Regions from separate parts of the Streptomyces sp. NPDC048424 genome, predicted to be linked through region 1. Evidence: riboswitches for the same ligand, from Rfam matches in the RefSeq annotation. Region 1 holds a riboswitch; the other holds the start of a gene.

Region 1 (7,304 bases):
CGACGCCCTCAGCTCCGGCAACGGCTTCTCCGGCCGATCGTCACTCATGCGCACCAGACTATGCAGGGTTTCCCGGGAGTTGTACGGGGAGGACCTGGGCTCGTCCCTGAGATCGACCCCGGTTTTCCCCTGATCGACCCGCGGCGTCAGCCCCGGCCCGCGTACATGCGCGCGATCACGTCCTCGATGTCCGGCTCCCGCACCGACAGGTCCACCAGCGGGTACTCCGCCGCCACCGCCGCCACCAGCGGGGCCGCCGACGTCCCCGCCGGGAACGCCAGCCACTGCCGCGGCCCCTCCACCTTCACCACCCGCGCACCCGCCACCTCGATCGGCGCGAGCTCCCGCTCCAGGTCCACCACCAGCGTCCGCTCGCTCGCCCCCGCGGAACCCTCCGAACCCGCCGAACCCGCCGCGTGCAGCCCGTCCAGCACCCCGTCGTACATCAGCCGCCCGTGGTCGATCACCATCACCCGCTCGCACAGCTGCTCGATGTCCTGGAGGTCGTGCGTGGTCAGCAGCACCGTCGTCCCGAGCTCCTCGTTCAACTGCCGCAGGAAGCCCCGTACCTTCGCCTTGCTCACCACGTCGAGCCCGATCGTCGGCTCGTCCAGGTACAGCACCTCCGGATCGTGCAGCAGCGCCGCCGCGATGTCCCCGCGCATCCGCTGCCCGAGCGACAACTGCCGTACCGGTACGTCCAGCAGCTCGGCCAGGTCCAGCCGGTCCACGCAGCGTTCCAGGTTCTCCGCGAACCGCGCCGCCGGGATCCGGTACATCCGCCGCATCAGCCCGTACGAGTCCTTCAGCGGCAGGTCCCACCACAGCGTGGTGCGCTGCCCGAAGACCACCCCGATCCGGTGCGCGAGGCGCATCCGCTCCCGCGACGGGTCGATGCCCGCGACCCGCAGCCGGCCGCCGCTCGGGGTCAGGATGCCCGTCAGCATCTTGATGGTGGTCGACTTCCCGGCGCCGTTGGGCCCGATGTAGCCCACCATCTCGCCCCGCGCGACCTCGAAGCTGATCCCGTCCACCGCCCGCACCTGGCGTTTCTCCCGGCGCATCAGACTCACCCGGCGCCGTACGTCGAAGACCTTCTCGACCCCGTCCAGCGAGATCAGCGCATCCTCGTCAGCCACAGCTAGCTCCCCGTGCTTCGGTACGAACGGACTCCCGCGCGCCACGCCAGCGACGCGGGCAGGAACACCAGGAAGGCCACCGGCGGACCCAGGTACGCGACCCACCCGGGCAGTCCCAGCGGATCGGGCCGCCCCAGCACGTACAGCGCGGGCAGCCAGTTGACGAAGGCGAGCGGCACGACGAAGGTGACCCCGCGCAGCAGGTCCTTCGCGAAGATCGTCGGAGGGTACTGGAGCATCGTGCAGCCGCCGTAGGTGAAGGAGTTCTGGACTTCCGCCGCGTCCCCGGCGATGAACTGGAAGGCCGCCCCGGTCAGCATCACCGCCGCGAAGATCGCCGCCCCGGCCACGATCATCACGGGCACCATCAGCGCCTTCCCGGCCGTCCACTCCACGTCCAGGGACCAGAGCGCCCAGCCCAGCACCCCGAGCCCCTGCATGACCCGCCCCAGCCGGCGCAGCGCGAACCGGTCCGCCGCCACCTGCGCGAGCACCGGAACCGGACGCACCAGCATCGTGTCCAGCGAGCCGTCCCGGATCCGGGCACCGATCCGGTCCGTGTTCCCCATCAGCAGGTCCGCCAGCCCCAGGGAGGCCGAGCAGGCCCCGTACAGGAGGGCGATCTCGGGCAGCGTGAAGCCGCCGAGGACGTCCACGTGGGAGAACATGATGTAGATGGTGACGAAGTCGAGGAGGGTGATCGCGGCGTTCCCGAACGCGGACAGCGCGAAGGACGCCCGGTACGTCATCGTGGAGCGGATCCACATCGCCACGATCAGCCCGTAGCCGCGCAGCCCCTCCCGGACCTGCCGTACGCGGGCGGACCCGCCGAGCGGACCCGCACCCGACGGCGCCCCCGGTCCCGCACCCGGCCCCGCGCCCGGTCCCGCCCCCGACGCCGTCAACTCCCGCCCCGGCGACGCCTCGACGGCCTCGACGACCTCGGCCGCCGCCACCGCTTCCGCCTCAGCCACCCTGGACCACCACCTTCCGCGTAGCCGCCGACTGCAGCAGCCGCCCCGCGCCCAGCAGTACGAGCGCCCACCCGGCCTGGAACCCCAGCGCCTCGGCCGCGCCCCCGGCCCCCGCGTGCTTGCCCAGCAGGACGTCCATCGGCACCTGAAGGATCGCCGACCACGGCAGGACGCGCACGAACTCGCCGAAACCGCCCGGGAAGACGGTCAGCGGCAGCACCATCCCGGAGAAGAAGATCGTGACGACGGTCGCCATCAGGTTGATCCCGGCCCCGTCCATCAGCCAGAAGGCCAGCAGCCCCAGCAGGTAGCGCACCGCGAAGCTCACCACCAGCCCGAGCGCGACCGAGACCAGGAACAGCAGCCAGCGCAGCGGATCGGTGGGCAGCGCCAGCCGGAACGCCAGCGCCCCCGCCGCCAGCGGGACCAGTCCGCGCCCCAGCAGCTGGAAGCCCGCCCGACCCATGTCGGCGGCGAGCCACCACATCTGGAGGTCCGCCGGCCGGTACAGGTCGACGGCGATGTCGCCCGTGCGCACCCGCTCCTGGATCTCCTCCTGGAAGCCGCCCCCGATCAACGCCCCTGCGGCGAGCAGCGACTGGCTCACCCACACGAAGGTGAGGGCCTGCGCCTGGTCGTAGCCGCCGAGTCCGGGGCGCTCGTCCCACAGTGCGATGTACGTGTACGCCACGATGAAACCGAACGTGGTGTTGGTGAAGACCCCGGCCGCCGTCGCCGTTCCATAGGTGGCGTACCGCCTGAATCCCCCTGCCGCGACCGCCAGGTAGAGACGCACTCTCCGGCGCACCGTATCCCTCCGTTTTCCACGTCGTTCCTACGTCGGCCAAAGCGCGCGAGCTTAGTGCGGAGGGGCGATCCACGCGACCGATTTACGCCCGTCCGGAGCGGAATCACCGGCCATCGGGTAGACACCATGAGGTACAGAAGTGGATATTTCGAACGGCGTCGAGGAGTCCTGGAGATGAGCGACCAGTCACCACCCCCGGGCTGGACCCCTCGCGACCCGGACACCCCGCCCGAAGCACGGCAACCACGGGCGAACCAGCGGCCCCAACAGCAACCAGGAGCCCGGCAACCGGGGGACCGGCAGCAACCGCAGCCGCAGGCCCAGCCCCAACCGCAACCCGGCCCGCCCGCACCGGGGAAGCCGCCCCGCCGCAAGCGCATCGGCTGGCGCCGCCTCATCCCCACGTGGCGCATGGTCCTGGGCGCCGTCCTGCTCCTCGCCCTGCTGATCGGCGGCGCCCTCGTCGCCGGCTACCTGCTCGTCGACATCCCGCCGGCCAACGCCGCCGCCACCGCGCAGTCCAACGTCTACCTCTACTCCGACGGCTCGCAGATCGCCCGCGACGGCGAGGTCAACCGCGTCAACGTGCCGCTCTCCCAGATCCCGCGGACCGTGCAGGAAGCCGTACTGGCCGCCGAGGACCGGGACTTCTACTCCGAACGGGCGGTGGACCCCAAGGCGATGCTCCGCGCCGCCTGGAACACCGCGACCGGCAAGGGCACCCAGTCCGGCTCCACCATCACCCAGCAGTACGTCAAGAACTACTACCTGGGCCAGGAACAGACGATCAAACGCAAGGTCAAAGAGTTCTTCATCGCGATCAAACTCGGCCGCGAGAAGTCGAAGGACTACATCCTCGAGGGCTACCTGAACACCAGCTACTTCGGCCGCAACGCCTACGGCATCCAGGCCGCCGCCCAGGCCTACTACGGCAAGGACGTCAGCGACCTCACCACCGCCGAGGGCGCCTACCTCGCCACCCTCCTCAACTCCCCCAGCGCCTTCGACGTGGTCGCCCACCCCCAGAGCCGCCCCCGCGCCCTCGCCCGCTGGAACTACGTACTCGACGGCATGGTCAAGAAGGGCTGGCTGTCCGAGACCGAGCGCGCCACGACGCAGTTCCCCGAGCCCGGCAAGGTCCGCGCGGCCGCGGGCCTTGCCGGACAGCGCGGCTACCTCGTGGAAGCGATCAAGGACTACATCGTCGAGAACAAGATCCTCGACGACAAGACCCTCGCCGAGGGCGGCTACCGGATCACCTCCACCATCGACAAGCGCCGCCAGACCGCCTTCGTCGAGGCCGTCGACGACCAGATGATCGGCAAACTCGAACCGGACACGCGCAAGGCGGACCGGCTGGTGCGGGCCGGCGGGGTCTCCATCGACCCGGCCACCGGCAAGGTCGTCGCCATGTACGGCGGCATCGACTACACCAAGCAGTACGTCAACAACGCGACCCGGCACGACTACCAGGTCGCCTCCACCTTCAAACCGTTCGTCTTCGCGTCCGCCGTCGAGAACGGCTCCCGCACCCAGGACGGCCGCCGGATCACCCCGAACACGATCTACAACGGCGACAACAAGCGCCCCGTCGTCGGCGGCCGGATCCGTTTCAGCCCCGAGAACGAGGGCCAGATCTCGTACGGGAACATCACCGTCAACACCGCCACCGACCTCTCCGTCAACGCCGTGTACGCGCAGATGGTGGTCGACGTCGGCACCGGCAAGGTCAAGAAGACCGCCATCGACCTCGGCGTCCCCGAGGACACCCCGAACTTCGTCACGGGCCCCGCCATGGCGCTCGGCACGATGCAGGCCAGCGTCCTGGACATGACCCAGGCCTACGCGACCCTCGCCGACCACGGCCGACGCACCCCGTACACCTTCCTGGAGAAGATCACCAAGGGCGGCGACACGATCGGCCTGCCCGAGCGCACCCCCACCCAGGCCATCAGCCGCGAGGCCGCCGACACCACCACGTCCATGCTGGTCAGCGTCGTGGACAACGGCACCGGTACGGCGGCCCTCGCCGCCGGTCACCCGGCCGCCGGCAAGACCGGCACCGGCGAACTGGACCGCTCGGCCTGGTTCGCGGCCTACACCCCGAACCTGGTCACGGTCGTCTCGATGATGGGCCAGGACCCGGACACCGGAACCCTGCAGTCCCTCTACGGAGCCCTGGGCGAGCCCCGCATCGGCGGTGGCGGCTACCCGGCCCGGATCTGGGCCGCGTACACGAAGACCGCGCTGGAGGGCACCGACCCCGTCGACTTCGACCTGGAACTCCAGCCGGGCGCGGCGCAGCCCCCGCCCCCGCCCTCCCCGGAGTCCAACCCCCCGCAGGAGACGCCGGACGACGAGCTCACGCCCACGCCCCCGCAACGGCCGACCCCGCCGACGGGCGGCCGCGACAACGGCGGCCAGAACCAAGGGGGTCAGAACAACGGCCAGACGCAGGGCGGCCAGAACCAGGGAGGACAGAACAACGGCGGCCAGAACAACGGGGGCCAGACCCAGGGCGGGCAGAACAACGGGGGTCAGGACAACGGCGGCCAGACGCAGGGCGGTCAGGACAACGGCGGCACCACCCAGGGCACCCAGGGGACGACGGGCACCCAGGGCGCCGACGGCGGGCCGGCCGAAGGACTGCGCCCGCCGCCGTCGGCGTTCCTGGAATGACCGCCGACGCGGGCGGTCAGTGACCGGAGGTCACCTTCAGCCCGACCACGGCCACCAGCAGCAGACAGATGAAGAAGATCCGGGAGGCGGTGACGGGCTCGCCCAGCACCGCCATACCGAGCACGGCCGCGCCGGCGGCGCCGATGCCCACCCACACCCCGTACGCGGTACCGATGGGCAGGGTCTTCGCGGCGTACGACAGCAGCACCATGCTGGCGACGATCCCGGCGCCCGTGAACACACTGGGCCAGAGCCGGGTGAAGCCCTCGGTGAATTTCATGCCGATCGACCAGCCGACTTCGATCACACCGGCGACAACAAGAAGAACCCAGGCCATGACGGCACCTCCGAGACAACGAGCGATACGGGGTGCGTCGTCTTGTCATACCCGGTACGGCGCGTCTCGTCGGGTTCTCCTCCACCGTAGCAAAGGGCAGCGAAAAGGGCCGGTGACAAAGGCCACCAGCCCTTTTGCATCGCCGTTCGAGTCCTCTTCGAGCCCTAGAGGTACAGGCCGGTGGAGTCCTCCGACCCCTCCAGCCGCTCCGCGGCCACCGCGTGCAGGTCCCGCTCGCGCATCAGAACGTACGTCGCGCCCCGCACCTCGACCTCGGCACGGTCCTCGGGGTCGTACAGGACCCGGTCCCCGGGCTCGACCGTCCGTACGTTCTGCCCGACCGCGACCACCTCGGCCCAGGCCAGCCGCTTGCCCACCGCGGCCGTCGCCGGAATCAGGATGCCGCCGCCCGAGCGCCGCTCGCCCTCCGGCAGGTCGGACTTCACGAGCACGCGGTCGTGCAGCATGCGGATGGGCAGCTTGTCGTGGGTGGTGTTCTCGCTCACGCCCCGAACCTACCTGTCCGCGCCCGCCCCGTGCCGCTCAGGGTCACGCGCGCCTGCGTCGTGCCGACAGGACAAGCACACCGACCACACCCACCGCGAGCAGGGCGACCGGCACGATCCGCTCGGGACGCGGAGTCCCGTCGTCGTTGCGCAGGCTGTCGCGCAGATCCGTCACGACACGGTTCACCGTGGCGAAGGCGCGCCCGGCCGTGTGGTCGACGGTCGAGACGACCTTGGCCCGCGCATCCCCGATGATCGTCTTCGGGTGCACGCGCACGCCGATCTCGTCGAGCGTCTCGGCGAGCTGCTCGCGGCGGCGGACGATGTCCGCCTCGATCTGTGCGGGGGTCCTGGCTTCGGGCACCGCGCTGCCTCCGTCGTCGTGGTCCGGTGGGGGGTAGTCCCCGGTGAACAGTCTGTCAGCTTAGTCTCGAGACGTACCGATCCCCTCTTGAGGAGACTGTCCAGATGAGCGAGCGACTCCAGCCGGGCGACACCGCCCCCGCCTTCACCCTGCCCGACGCGGACGGCAACGAGGTCTCGCTCGCCGACCACAAGGGCCGCAAGGTGATCGTCTACTTCTACCCGGCCGCCCTGACCCCGGGCTGCACCAAGCAGGCCTGCGACTTCACGGACAATCTGGACGTCCTGGCGACGGCCGGCTACGACGTCATCGGCGTCTCCCCGGACAAGCCGGAGAAGCTCGCGAAGTTCCGCGAGAAGGAGCACCTGAAGGTCACCCTGGTCGGCGACCCGGAGAAGGAGACCCTGACGGCGTACGGCGCGTACGGCGAGAAGAAGCTGTACGGCAAGACGGTCACCGGGGTCATCCGCTCCACGGTGGTCGTCGACGAGGAGGGC
Region 2 (7,304 bases), on a different contig from region 1:
GCGCCGTACTGCGGGAGTTCGACCCCTTCCGGCAGGGCGGCGCGGATCCGGGCGGCCGCGGCCGCGTCCTCCTCCACCGCGGCCTCCTCCACCGTGGCCCCTGCCCGGCCCTCGGCGGCGGGTCCTGCGGCGAGTCCGAAGCCGATCGGGTTGTCGTGTTCGGGGCCGGAGCAGGGCTCCGTGCTCCAGAAGGTGCCCGTCGACAGGAACTGGCCGGTGTTGATGGCCATGCCCTGGGTGCCCGAGTCGAACCGGACGCCGCACAGGGCGTTGTCGAACTTGTGGCACAGGAACATGCTGCGCACGCCCAGCCGGTGCAGCTCGTCCAGGCCGCGGTCGATGTCGGCCATGGTGCAGCGGGCGCTGTCCAGCACCTGCTTGCAGCCGAACGGTTCGGAGGTCTCCACCCCGAGGACGACGGCGAGCTTGCCCTCCTGGATGACCTTGCGGGCCTGGTCGGGCTCGGTGACGACGCGGAACCAGCCCTTGCCCGCGCCGCCGTGCATGGCGTCGACGTAGGCCTGGAGTTCGCAGGTCTTCTGGATCTGGAGCCTGATCGCGGTCATCTCGTCGCAGCCGCGGTCCTTGAAGAAGTAGAGCGAGCAGATGACCCCGTTGGTGACCATGTCGTTCACCAGGACCCGCTGGCCGCCGCGCCAGGCCCGCTCCACCCAAGCGTAGTAGGTCTGCTGGTGGGTGGCGGAGTCGTGGGCCGGCCAGTCGCGGAACGTCGGCCAGCCGTTCGGGTCGTGCCGGCCGTCACCGCCGTTGGTGATCATGTCGAAGAGGGCGAGGACGCCGTCCGGGTAGTGCTCGGGGCAGTCCTTGAGGGCGTCCGCCACCCCGGCCGTGGAGAAGACCTTCCCGCAGACGAGCCGTCCTCCGAAGCCCTCGTTGGACATCAGGTGGACGTGCGCGTCGACGTACCCGCGGACCCGGCCCTGGGCGTCGGTCCCGGTGAACGGCTCCCCGCTGACGTTGACCTGCGAGTCCGGGGCCGGGCGCGCCACGGGCTCCCACCACTGCGGGCCCGCCGACGCGCCCGCGGCCGCGGGGCCGAGGACCAGGGTGACCATCGCGAGGACCAGGCCGATCAAGGCGTACCGGCTTCGTCCGAAGGCTCTTCGTCGATCCATACCCGTCCCTTTCACGAAGCGTTCAGGACATTGCGGAGATGGTCTTCGGCCGACGGCCCGCGCGGTGCGGGCCCGCTCAACCCGCCTGGCGCACCGCCCCCGCCGCATGGGCGCGGACCAGGGCCAGGTAGTCCGCCGCCAGGCGGTGGCAGTCGCCGGGCCACCGGGCGGAGACGTAGTTGCCGTCCTTGACGGTGAAGCCGCGTCCGGGCCGGGCCGCGGTGTCGCGCAGCGGCAGCGGCGGACCGGCGAGGAAATGACGCGGGTCGGCGAGCGCCGCGGTGACCTCCTGCTGCACGGTGGTGCGGTAGGTGCGGTAGTAGCGCCCCAGCCATAGCCGGGTGAGGTTCCAGCCGGTCAGCTCCAGCAGGGACGTCAGAGCCGTCGTCCGCCGGCCGTGGAGGACCGAGCGCCCGGTGGCGGGATCCTTGGCCCGCGCCGCGAGCAGCACGCCGTGGCAGACCGCTCCCACCGGCAGCCCCTGGGTGAAGAGCCGGGCGAACAGCTGCTGGGCGGTGGCGTCCTCGAGCAGCGTGCGCATGCCGGCGGCGTGGCCGCCGGGTACGAACAGGCCCGTGATGGCGGCCGGGTCCGCCTGCGCGGACTCCGCGTAGTCCTCGTACGAGGAGGGGGCAAGGAAATGGGGGTCCTCGGTGAGGCGCCGGTAGGCGGCCAGTTCGGCGCGGCGGGTCATCAGCCAGGGCGACAGCCAGGAGAACCCGAGGTCCGTGAGCCGGGGGTCGGCGAGCGCGACCTTCCCGCCTGGGGTGGCGAACCGCACCTCGAAGCCGGCGTCCCGCAGTGCGGCCCAGGGCACCGCCGCCTCGGTGGGGTCGTAGTCGCCTGCGGGAAGCAGGAAGAGAATCACGGCGTACTCCTCTGAGCGGTGGTGATCAGGGCAGCACGCTTCCCCGGCACTCCGCGGGCCCCTGATCCCCACGGTGTCCGAAGGCCGACCTTAGGAGCGGCCCGCGGCGCCGTCATTGACTCCGGCGGCCAATCCGTTGACTCCCCGAACCCGCTCCCCCGGCTCCCCGGGCCCGCTCCCCGAACCCGCTCCCCCGGCCCGCTCCCCGAACGCGCTCTCCGAACCGTTCTGCGGACCCGTCCGCCCGGGGTCGTCCCGCAGACGGTGTTGACGGGGGTGGTGCGCCCGCATTGACTGGCGGCCGTGTCCGCCACCGAGCCGCCCTCCGTCACCGCGTGTTACGCCCTCGCCGTCCTGAACTCGACCGCCGAGGGCGAGAGCGGGTCGTCCGGCTCCTGGGCCCTGCCCACGGACCGGCTGGAGTACGGCGAGATGCGCGCGCTGTGGGACACGGTGCTCGACGCCGGCGACGCCGGCCCGCACACCGGGCTCCTCGTGGGCGACCGCATGCGGCCCGAAGGCCTGCACATCCTGGGCCACCTCGTCCTCACCTGCGCCAGCCTCGCGGACGCCGCGCGGGCGGCCGAGCGCTACCACCCGCTGGTGAGCCAGGCGGGCACGGTGACCCTGCACCGTGACAGCGGCGTCGGCCGGATCCGCTACCGGCCGACCGTCGCCCCGGCCACCATGCACCCCCAGCAGGTGGAGGCGGTCGTCAGCATCATGGTGCGGGCGGCCCGCTGGATCGCCGGCGACGACTGGGCGCCCCTGGCCGTCTCGTTCGCCCACCCCCGTGCGGGCTCGGCCGAGCCCTACACCCGTGTCCTCGGCTGCCCCGTCACCTTCGACTCCCCGGAGAACGCGATCACGGTCGCCGACGAGGACCTCGACCGGCGGCGCCCCCTCTACGATCCGGCGCTCAACTCCCTGCACCGGGCCTACGCGGACCGGCTTCTGCACCAGCTGTCCGCGGCCCCGACCGTGGCCGAGCGCGTGCGGCAGTGGCTGGAACGCGCCGCGCTCGGGGACGCGGGCCCCGAGGGCCCCGCCAAGGAGCTCAACCTCAGCGTCCGGACCCTGCGCCGGGCCCTGCACGCGGAGGGCACGTCGTGGCGCGCGCTCCTCGACACCGCCCGACACGGCCGGGCCAGACGGCTGCTGGAGACCACGCCCCTGCCGCTGGACCGGATCGCCCCCCTCGTCGGCCTGAGCGGCGCGACGGCCCTGGTCCGTGCCTTCACCCGGTGGGAGGGCATGCCTCCCGGCGCGTACCGCGTCCGGCACCGGCCCGCGGCCCCCGGATCGTGACGGGCCGGCGGCGGGTGAGGTACTTCACCGCGGGCGGCGCGCCGACCGACCGCCTCCGTTGCTAGATTGTCCGGCGGCCGGATCCAAGGCCCCGGACGAGATGCGCCGTACCCGGTCACGCACGACGACGCGCGAGATGCTGCACGAGCAGCGCCTCACGCTGTCCGCACCCGGGCAGCGTCCTCGTCGAGCAGGATGGGCCGAACGCCATGACCGTGCCACTCACCAGCAGCCTGTACCGGACGACCGCGCATGCCGCGGGGGGCCGTACCGGGTCCGTCCGCACGGACGACGGGCGCCTGGACGTCCGCCTCGCCCCGCCGCGCAAGAAGGTCGCCGGGACCACCAACCCGGAACAGCTTTTCGCGGCCGGTTTCGCCGCCTGCTTCACCTCCGCGCTCGCGGAGGTCGCCGCCGAGTTCGGGGCGGACGCCACCGCCGCGCGCGTGGCCTGCGAAGTACAGCTCGGCACCACGGACACGCCCGCGGGCTACGGCCTCGCGGTGGCCCTCACCGTCAGCCTGCCGGGGTGGCGGGCGGCGGACCTCCAGACCCTGCTGCACCGGGCGGACGCGGTCTGCCCCTACGCGCAGGCCGTACGCGGCAACGTACCGCTGACGCTGCTGGCCGTGGACGACCCCGCCGCCGACGACCGTGCCTGAGCCCGAGCCGGCGGGGCCCGTCCCGGGCGGACCCGGCGTCCCCGTGCCCGAGTACGGCGCCTGGCTGCGGCGCGGCATCAGCCGCGACGGCGGACCCCTGATCGAGGACAGCGAAGTGGTGTGGCTGCAGGCCGGGCCGTACTACGCCGACAGCCGGGGCTTCGCCGGTACGACCTCCTTCGACGGCTCCCAGGTGCACTTCCACCACCTCACGGGCGAGCCGGGCGAGGACACCGGCACCTTCCGGCGGGAGGGCGCGGACCTCGTCGAGTGGGGCACCAACCCGGACGGCAGCACCTTCCTGGAGGTCTGGACCCCGCTGCCCGGCGCCGACGGTGTCACCGGCTCCTGGTCCGGTCCGGACCACCACGTGGTGCGCGTGGGCCGGCACGTGGTGCACGTCGACTCCCGTACGGGGGCGTACTGGCGGCTGTGACGGCGCGATGGACCCCGCGCCCGGCCGCCGGCGCGTCGGCGCCACGGCGCGTCGGCGTCACGGCGCGTCGGCGTCACGGCGCGTCGGACGGACCCCGGCGCGTGCGGGTGTCGAGGATCCCGGCGGTGAACTGCGCCAGTTGCTCGCGCAGTTCCTCGCGCGGCACCCCCTTGTCCCCGGCCAGGTAGGCGACGAGGTCGGCCCGGGTCGCGGCGAGCAGGGCGTGGGCGGTGTAGTCGGTGTCGGCCGGGCCCGGGATCTGCTCCAGCAGGTCCCGGAGCAGGGCGTGCCACCGCTCGTAGTGCGCCGTCCGGTAGGGACTGTCGGCGCCGGTTCCCTCCAGGGCCAGCGCGAGGTGGCGGTTGTCGAGCTTGAAGCACAGGACGGCGTCCAGCAGGGCGGGCACGCGCCGGAGCGGCGGGGTGGTGGGTCCCAGCGGTGGCGGACCGTCCTCGACGGCGCTCCTGACCGGTTCGAGCCGCGCCTCGTACAGCGCGCCGATCAGACCGGTGCGGTCACCGAAGGCGCGGAAGAGCGTTCCCTTGCCGACGCCGGCCGCTGCCGCGATATCGGCCATCGTCACGTCCTCGGGGCTCCGGCAATGGGCGAAGAGCTCGTCGGCGGCGGCGAAGACGGCGGCCCGGTTACGGGCGGCGTCCTTGCGCGGACTGCGCTGTTCGGTCATCGGGATCCTCCGATTGCAAAGCGGACCATCGGTCCGTATCGTTCACCGAAGAAGCGGACCACTGGTCCGTATCGTACGGGACGGAGTACCCCCATGCCCACCACCACCGCACCGGCGGATCTGTACCGCCACAGCCTGCGCCTGCTCCTGGCCAAGGACGTTCCCGGCTGGGTCGGCCTGTGGGCCGACGAGGGCGTGATGGAGTTCCCCTTCGCTCCCCCGGGTTGGCCCGAACGGCTGGACGGCCGGGAAGCCATCGCCGCCTACATGCGCGACTACCCCGACCACATCGACCTGCACGACTTCCCCGACGTACGGATCCACGAGAGCACCGGGGCCGGGACCATCGTGGTCGAGATGCGCGGTGTGGGCCGCCTCGTCGCGGCGGACAGCCCCTTCGACATGACGTACATCGCCGTCGTGACCGTCCGGGACGGACGGTTCACCTCCTACCGCGACTACTGGAACCCCCTCGCCGTCCAGGCGCCCGGGATGGACTTCACGGGGAGCGACGCCCGATGAATTCCACCGGAACCACCCTGGTCACCGGTGCCACCGGCACCACCGGCGGCCGGACCGCCGCGCAGCTGATCGCCGCAGGCCACCGCGTCCGGGCCGCCGGCCGGCGGGCCACCCCGCTGCCGGGAGCGGACCCGGTCCGCTTCGACTGGTACGACGCCACCACCTTCGGCGACGCCCTCGACGGGGTCGACCGCGCCTACCTCGTCCCGCCCATCGGCGACCCGGACCCGGCCGCGGTCATGCTGCCCTTCCTCCGCGAGGCCCGCGCCGCCGGCGTGCGCCGCGCCGTCCTCCTCAGCTCCTCGGCCATCCCCGAGGGCGGTCCTGCGGTGGGGGCGGTGCACCAGGCCCTGCCCGGCCTGTTCGAGCAGTGGGCGGTCCTGCGGCCTTCCTGGTTCATGCAGAACTTCACCGGCACGCACGCGCACGCCGACAGCATCCGCGCCGAAGGGCTCATCCGAACGGCGGCCGGGACCGGCCGGGTCGGCTTCGTCGACGCCGACGACATCGCCGCCGTTGCCGTGCGCGCCCTGACGGACGACCGGGCACCCAACGCCGACCTGGTCCTGACCGGCCCGCAGGCACTCAGCCACGACGACATCGCCGCGATCGTCACCCGGGTCACCGGCCGCCCGGTGGCCCACCACCGCCTGGCCTACGAGGACATGCGCGACCGTCTGGCCGCGGTGATACCGCCGGAGTTCGCCGCGATGCTGGCCGCGATGGACCGCGCCATCGCCGAGGGGGCCGAGGACCGCACCACCGACACCGTCGAGCGCCTCACCGGCCGCCCGCCGAACCCGTTCCGGGTGGTCGCCGAACGGGAACTGCGGGCTGGGGACGAGTCGTTGACGGTGCCCTGGACGAGGGCGGGGATGTAGCGCCGGATCGGCCAGGGTCTCGGCGGCTGCTGAAGGCACCGTCCGGCGGGCGTCGGGAGTGACGAGCGGACCGGCGCCCGCACCGGCGGTCCGTCCCGCCCGATGACCGCGGTCCTCACCCGAGGCCGGGGATGGTGGACACCACCAGGTCGATGAGTTTGATGCCGGCGAAGGGCAGGATCAGGCCGCCGAGGCCGTACACGGCGAGGTTGCGGCGCAGCAGGTCGTGCGCGGAGGCCGGTTGGTAGCGGACTCCGCGCAGCGCGAGCGGGATCAACGCGATGATGATCAGGGCGTTGAAGATGATCGCCGAGGTGATCGCGGAGGTCGGGCTGCTCAGCCCCATGATGTTGAGCGCGCCGAGCCCCGGGTAGGCCGCGGTGAACATGGCGGGGATGATCGCGAAGTACTTCGCGACGTCGTTCGTGATCGAGAAGGTGGTCAGGGCGCCTCGCGTGATGAGGAGCTGCTTGCCGACCTCCACGATCTCGATGAGCTTGGTGGGGTTGGAGTCCAGGTCCACCATGTTCCCGGCCTCCTTGGCGGCCGAGGTGCCCGTGTTCATCGCGACGCCGACATCGGCCTGCGCGAGGGCCGGGGCGTCGTTCGTGCCGTCGCCCGTCATCGCGACCAGCCTGCCGCCGGCCTGCTCCCGCTTGATGAGCGCGAGCTTGTCCTCGGGGGTGGCCTCGGCCAGGTACTCGTCGACGCCCGCCTCGGCTGCGATGGCCCGGGCGGTCAGCTCGTTGTCACCGGTCACCATGACCGTACGGATGCCCATCCGGCGCAGCTCGGCGAACCGCTCC

The links. Region 1 has a riboswitch for guanidine ahead of AB0D29_RS08635 (multidrug efflux SMR transporter). Riboswitches for the same ligand answer to the same signal wherever they lie in the genome.
Region 2: another riboswitch for guanidine. It lies ahead of AB0D29_RS20885 (Ohr family peroxiredoxin); the one in region 1 lies ahead of AB0D29_RS08635 (multidrug efflux SMR transporter).

Annotation. Positions count from the first base shown of each region.
Region 1 covers NZ_JBEZKE010000004.1:392,738-400,041, forward strand. The annotation lists partial or broken gene AB0D29_RS08610 (DUF1707 domain-containing protein) at 1-48, opposite strand, end outside; gene AB0D29_RS08615 (ATP-binding cassette domain-containing protein) at 147-1,139, opposite strand; gene AB0D29_RS08620 (ABC transporter permease) at 1,142-2,113, opposite strand; gene AB0D29_RS08625 (ABC-2 family transporter protein) at 2,106-2,909, opposite strand; gene AB0D29_RS08630 (transglycosylase domain-containing protein) at 3,333-5,600, shown strand; gene AB0D29_RS08635 (multidrug efflux SMR transporter) at 5,617-5,937, opposite strand; guanidine-III (ykkC-III) riboswitch at 5,969-6,038, opposite strand; gene AB0D29_RS08640 (co-chaperone GroES) at 6,102-6,443, opposite strand; gene AB0D29_RS08645 (DUF3618 domain-containing protein) at 6,487-6,807, opposite strand; gene bcp (thioredoxin-dependent thiol peroxidase) at 6,912-7,304, shown strand, end outside.
Region 2 covers NZ_JBEZKE010000014.1:15,503-22,806, reverse strand. The annotation lists gene AB0D29_RS20900 (hypothetical protein) at 1-1,136, opposite strand, end outside; gene AB0D29_RS20895 (type 1 glutamine amidotransferase domain-containing protein) at 1,213-2,004, opposite strand; gene AB0D29_RS20890 (AraC family transcriptional regulator ligand-binding domain-containing protein) at 2,308-3,312, shown strand; guanidine-III (ykkC-III) riboswitch at 3,385-3,446, shown strand; gene AB0D29_RS20885 (Ohr family peroxiredoxin) at 3,522-3,974, shown strand; gene AB0D29_RS20880 (hypothetical protein) at 3,967-4,410, shown strand; gene AB0D29_RS20875 (TetR/AcrR family transcriptional regulator) at 4,484-5,095, opposite strand; gene AB0D29_RS20870 (nuclear transport factor 2 family protein) at 5,189-5,617, shown strand; gene AB0D29_RS20865 (NAD(P)H-binding protein) at 5,614-6,498, shown strand; gene kdpB (potassium-transporting ATPase subunit KdpB) at 6,614-7,304, opposite strand, start outside.